2 regions of the Brassicibacter mesophilus genome follow, and region 2 is predicted to be linked to the other one. Evidence: riboswitches for the same ligand, from Rfam matches in the RefSeq annotation. Region 2 holds a riboswitch; the other holds the start of a gene.
The links. Region 2 has a riboswitch for FMN ahead of ribD (bifunctional diaminohydroxyphosphoribosylaminopyrimidine deaminase/5-amino-6-(5-phosphoribosylamino)uracil reductase RibD). Riboswitches for the same ligand answer to the same signal wherever they lie in the genome.
Positions count from the first base shown of each region.

Region 1: it holds a riboswitch for FMN, as region 2 does, so the genes downstream of both, HNR33_RS17140 (ECF transporter S component) here and ribD (bifunctional diaminohydroxyphosphoribosylaminopyrimidine deaminase/5-amino-6-(5-phosphoribosylamino)uracil reductase RibD) in region 2, are expected to answer to the same signal.

Region 1 is NZ_JBNPXI010000019.1:51,973-55,147, reverse strand. It holds gene tsaE (tRNA (adenosine(37)-N6)-threonylcarbamoyltransferase complex ATPase subunit type 1 TsaE) at 58-525, opposite strand; gene HNR33_RS17140 (ECF transporter S component) at 722-1,324, opposite strand; FMN riboswitch at 1,444-1,561, opposite strand; gene HNR33_RS17135 (amidohydrolase) at 1,613-2,773, opposite strand; gene HNR33_RS17130 (ATP-binding protein) at 2,812-3,175, opposite strand, start outside.
Region 2 is NZ_JBNPXI010000008.1:128,534-131,708, forward strand. It holds gene HNR33_RS10870 (bifunctional 3,4-dihydroxy-2-butanone-4-phosphate synthase/GTP cyclohydrolase II) at 1-223, opposite strand, end outside; gene ribE (riboflavin synthase) at 242-892, opposite strand; gene ribD (bifunctional diaminohydroxyphosphoribosylaminopyrimidine deaminase/5-amino-6-(5-phosphoribosylamino)uracil reductase RibD) at 877-1,998, opposite strand; FMN riboswitch at 2,237-2,354, opposite strand; gene HNR33_RS10885 (hypothetical protein) at 2,500-2,910, shown strand; gene HNR33_RS10890 (hypothetical protein) at 2,956-3,090, opposite strand; gene HNR33_RS10895 (dipeptidase) at 3,154-3,175, opposite strand, start outside.

The DNA.
Region 1 (3,175 bases), on a different contig from region 2:
TTCGTCACATGAGTGTTCTTTTTTATTTTATTAAAAAGCTGCTTTTTGGGAATCTAACTATTTATACATTTCATGTAAACCTTCTATTATCCTTTCATATTCATCCCCATATCCAGATATCAAGATTTCTCTCTCGTCTGCTGAACTTCCTTTTTTTATCTCTATATAAAGTTTATCTTTTGGTAAAATATCTTCTATTATATTAGCCCATTCTATAATTGTCACACCATCTGAATAAAAATATTCTTCATATCCTAAATCATACATTTCATCTATATCATTTATTCTATATACGTCAAAGTGGTATAATGGGCATCTTCCTTCATATTCGTTTATAATAGTAAATGTGGGACTTGTAACATATTCATCTACATCAAGTCCTTTTGCTATTGATTGAGATAAAGTAGTTTTTCCCGCACCTAAATCTCCTGTCATACATATTATTTCTCCACCATTAAGTAACCTTCCTATATTTTCTCCTAACTTTTCTGTGGCTTCAACACTGTTTATAATAATTTTAAACAATTACTTCATCCTTTCCTTCTCTCTAGGCTTTAAAAATATTATATCCACTTTACAGTGGATATACAAGTGCCCTAAGCACACAAAAAGGCATCTCAAATTGAGATGCTTTCTATTTCAAAAAAATATATATATATGAATAGAAAAGATAAGAAAATGCTAATGAGATTTTGCCGTTCTTTTTTATTAATATTCTCTCTTATCTATGAAGTGCTGGAGATACTCTTTTATAAAGAGGCAAAGTAACTAGCGAAACTAATACACCTTTTGCAAAGTTGAAAGGAACTATTCCAAACAATATAAATGTTCTATAGTCTACTACAAATTTGTTTACCTTAGCACCAAGCTCAACATATGCCTGTATAGGCATCCCATACAGCTTCGCATAGAATGGTATAAGTAAGTAGTAATTCATCACTGAAGCAATTAAGGTCATTACTATTGTTCCTGCTATCATACCAATAACAGCCATTTTAAAGCTCTTATTTTTACTGTATATATAGCCAGAAGTAAACACTAATACACTTCCAACTATAAAGTTAGCAAGCTCTCCAACTCCCATTGTTGAAGTCCCCTTTATAGCTATATGAAGTATGTTCTTTATTAGTTCTATCAATACTCCTGCAACGGGACCTAGTGAAAAAGCTCCAATAAGCGCTGGTAAATCGCTCAAGTCAATCTTAAGAAATGTTGGAGTAAACCAAAGTGGTATCTCTATATACATTATTATAAATGCAATTACTGATAATACCGATATTTTGGTCATCATTCTTGTAGATATTTTCTGTTTCATTGTCAACATAATAACCCCTCCAAGTATTATATTTCTCTTCAGAGCCATTAGACGCTAAAAAGCCCTGAAGCATCGTATCAGGGCTTGAATATCAAGATAGTCAACCTAGCATACACTAGATTAAACTTTCTAACCTTCTTCCATCCAGACTTTACTGTCGGTCTTGGAATCTCACCAAGTCAACTGCAAAAGCAGCTCGCGGACTATACCGCCGGTCGGGAATTACACCCTGCCCTGAAGATTATAAAAATATTTAATTTACAGTTTAATTATTTCATACAAGTATTATTTTGTCAATTATCTTTTATATATAATTTTTCCATCGATTATTGTAGCAAATGTTTTGCAGTCTATATCTGTAAGAGGATTTCCATCAAATATTACTATATCAGCATCCTTACCTACTTCTATGCTTCCAACTCTGTCGTTAATGCCAAGAATTTCCGCTGCATTTATAGTTATAGCTTTCAGTGCTTCTATTTCATCTAGCCCTGATTTTACTGCCAATCCTGCACAAAGCGGAAGATATTGCAGTGGTATAACAGGTGAATCTGTCATTATAGCTATCTTTACTCCTGCTTTTTGTAATACCGCAGGTGTTTCAAATGTCAAGTTTCTTAATTCAAATTTAGATCTATCAGTCAAACTAGGTCCAACAATGGCATATTTACCCTCTTCAACAATATGCTCGGCTATTAAATGCCCTTCGGTACAATGATCTAAAGTAATGTCCAAATCAAACTCCTTTGCTATTCTTAAAGCAGTAAATATATCATCAGCTCTATGAGCATGAGCTTTTAAAGGGATTTCTTTTCTTATAACCTTGACCATAGCTTCCATTTTCATGTCGAACTCAGGAGCTTTGGAAGGATCGTCCTTAGATTTTTCAAGTTTTTCTGCGTATCTCTTTGCTTTAATAATAGTTTCTCTAAGTACAGCTGCTGTAGCCATTCTAGTCATAGGGGATTTTTTTTGATTGCTATATACCCTTTTTGGATTCTCGCCAAAAGCTATCTTCATAGCTAGAGGCTCCTTTACTATCATGTCGTCTACCCTATCTCCATAAGTCTTTATAGCAGCAAATTGCCCTCCAACAACATTGGCACTTCCTGGACCTGTTGCAGCACATGTTACTCCCCCTTCATATGCCTCTTTAAAGCTTATATCCATTGGATTAATACCATCTATTGCTCTTAAATGAGGCGTTACAGGATCAACCATTTCATTTCCATCATCACCCTCAAATCCAATGCCACTTTCCCACATTCCAAGATGACAATGAGCATCTATAAACCCTGGGGTAACCATTCTTCCTTCCGCATCAATGACTTCGGTATCTAACGGCGCTACAATATCATTTCCTATTTCTTTTATCTTGCCATTTTCAATTAGGATACTTCCATTCTCATAATTTTTGTCTGCCATAGTATAAATTTTAGCATTCTTAATCAGTAACATAAAAAGCCCCCCTAAAAATTCTATAATTTAAATAAACATCAAGATAAGATTACGCTATTTACAGCTGAAGCTAATTCATCAATAGTACATGGTTTATGTAATACATAGTCGATATATCTTATCGTGTCTTCCTGCAATCCACCAGGCCATCCAGTCATCAATATGAATTTAATATCTGGATATCTATATTTTACAAACTTTGCTACTTCTATTCCATTCATAACAGGCATAGCAAGATCACATATTATTATATCATATTTACATTCTGACAGCCTATCCATAACTTCTCCACTATGCAGCTCAGTTTCTGCTTTTACATTTATAACATCAAGCATTTTAACAATAGTTCCTCCAACTTGCTCTTTATCATCAATAACGAGTGCTTTCAAATTGTCAAATTTC
Region 2 (3,175 bases):
CCATTGGATATATATCAAGCTCATTAAGCCTTTCTCTTGTCATAGGAGTACATATTAGTCCTCGTCCATATTTAGCCATAAAGTTTATACTCTGTGCTGTAGTCTTCTCAGCAACCATCAAAAGGTCACCTTCATTCTCCCTATTTTCATCATCTACTACAACAATAATTTTTCCAGCCTTAATGTCTTCAAGAGCCTCTTCTATAGTGTTAAAGTTAATCATTAAATTCACCTCACCTTTTTATATGAACCCATTTTCCACCAAAAAAGTCATATCAATTTCTTTCTTAGGATGTTGATTATTTTTAAACAGTACAAATTTCTCAATATATTTTCCAACCATGTCACATTCAAGATTAACCTGATCCCCAATATTTTTTTCAAGAATAGTTGTCTCATCTCTAGTAAGAGGAATGATTGAAACCTTAAAACTGCTATCATCTACATCTGCTACTGTAAGACTTGTTCCATCTATTGCAACAGAACCTTTTTGGACTATATACTTAATAATCTCTTGTTTAGCGCCTATATGAATCCATGTTGCATTGTCTTCTTTCTTAAATCCTCTAACAGTCCCAACTCCATCGATATGCCCTGAAACTATATGTCCTCCAAGTCTGTCTCCGAGCTTTAAAGCTCTTTCAAGATTAATCCTGCTACCATTTTTTAGTGTGCCAAGATTACTTCTTCTCATAGTCTCAGGCATTACATCTATAGAAAAACCATTTTCAGTATGATTAGTGACTGTAAGACAAACACCATTTGTACTGATACTATCTCCAAGCTTTATATCCTCAAGCACCTTCTTTGCTCTAATGGTAATCTTAGCTGAATTTGCACCTATTATGACTGATTCCACTGTCCCTATTTCTTCAACTAGTCCTGTGAACATATTTCTTGTTCATCCTTTCTTATATAGGCTTTTATCATGATGTCATCATCAAACCTTGAAACTTTAATATTTTCCAGCATAAATGCATTGCGTATATACTCTTTGCCACTACCTCCTACTGGTGTTTTTGCAGTATCTCCACCTATAATCTTTGGAGCAATAAAGGATATGATTTCATCAACTATACCTTCATTAAGTGCACTGAAATTCAAACTGCTTCCACCTTCTATAAGTAAGCTGTCTATTCCCTTTTCACCAAGTACTTTTACTAGCCATCTTAAATCTACTTTATTATCCTTCACTGGAACCTTAAGTACTTCAGCACCTTTTTTAAGGATAGCTTCTATCTTGTGATTATCTGCTTTTTCTGTAACAGCTATTACGGTTTTCACATCTAATGCAGTAGAAAGTATTTGTGAATCTAATGGTATTCTTCCATTTGAATCAACTATTATTCTAACTGGGTTAGACCCTTTTTCATTTTTTAGTCTTGTAGTTAGCAATGGATCATCTGCTAGCACTGTCCCTATACCCACCATAATCGCAGACATTCTATGTCTTAGTTGATGAACATATTCTCTGGACTTTTCATTTGTTATCCATTTAGAGTCCCCTGTAAATGCTGCAATCTTACCATCTAATGTCATGGCTGTCTTGAGTATGCAAAATGGGAGTTTTGTAGTTATATATTTGATGAATATCTCATTTAGCTCTTTTATCTCTTGTTCTAATATGCCAGTTACAACTTCTATTCCATTATCCTTTAAGATTTTAATTCCTCTTCCTGAAACAATAGGGTTGGGATCCTTCATTCCTATTACTACCTTGGATATTCCTTTCTGTACTATTGCATTAGCGCACGGTGGAGTTTTCCCATAATGAGAGCAGGGTTCAAGTGTTACATACATTGTTGACCCTCTCACATCATCAGTTGCATTATTAAACGCATTTATTTCTGCATGTGGTCCTCCATAAACTTCGTGATAACCCTCACCTATTATTAGTCCATCCTTAACTATAACTGCTCCTACTAATGGATTAGGACTAGCGAAGCCAATACCTTTTTGAGATAATTGGATAGCTCTTTTCATATATTCAAGATGCAAAAAATCACCTCCACTCTAAATAATATTTGCAATATTGTGAGATTTTATAGGTAACCAAGTTCAAGATAAAAAATATTGCATGAATTTTGGTTATCTATATTAAGAAAAATAATAATTCGCAATAGGCAGGACAAAAAGAAAAGTAAAATAAAAGCAGCTCTGAAAATCATAAAGATTTCAGGGCTGCTTATGTTCTAAGTAAACAGTATTCAAGAATACAAAAAACTTACACTTACAGACTTTCCTTCTTCCATCCAGACTTTACTGTCGGTCCTGGAATTTCACCAGATCAACTGTATACACAGTTCGCGGACTATACCGCCGGTCGGGAATCTCACCCTGCCCTGAAGGATTATTAATTTTAACATTAATATATCAATATTTAGAATATATGTCAATATTGTTTAGTAAGTTATTCATATTCCCTTTTTGTATCAATGAAAAGAATTGGACATATTATATTATTGCAAAAGGATTCTTTAGGAAAGGAGGCTGTCTAAAGTGAATTCAAACAATAATGTTGCGAATATTATAAGTAAAGTAATTCTAAGTGAAGATCTGATGAAAAAATATGAAGAATTTCAAAAAGAGTACAGCGATAAATCTAACGACTATCTACTACGGGAAATTAATAGAGTAAAAGGAGAAGTATCCCAAGAAATACGGCTTCAGCACATTAAAAATCTAGAATATCTGGCACAGATGGAAGGATTCGTAACAGATGAAGTAAAACAAAAAATAGCTGTTGTCAAAGAAGTACTGAATATTGAAGACATATCTTCAAATGTTAATCCTTATCCATCAAATCAATTCCTTACGGGCTCCAGTTTATTGTTATGGTTCCTGCTAGTATCAGTATTATTTAGACCAGGTTTTTTCAGAAGACCTTTTAAAAGAAGACCTTTTTATTAGAAAGTAAATAAAAGAACTCCATAGTCTGATGGAGTTCTTTTACTATTACTTACCTGTCCTTTCAAATGCAATTAAATAGTATTTCTCTCCTAGCTGTTGCTCAAGTTGCTGTATTTGATTTAACTCATTGTCATTAACATTAGCTAAAGGTACTTGATCGAGTTTATTCTTCTTATCCATAGCTTTACCTCCCATATATTTTAATTTATTATTGGCAAGTAATGGCTATTTTATTCTTTCTAGTTACTTTAAAATCTCATTTATA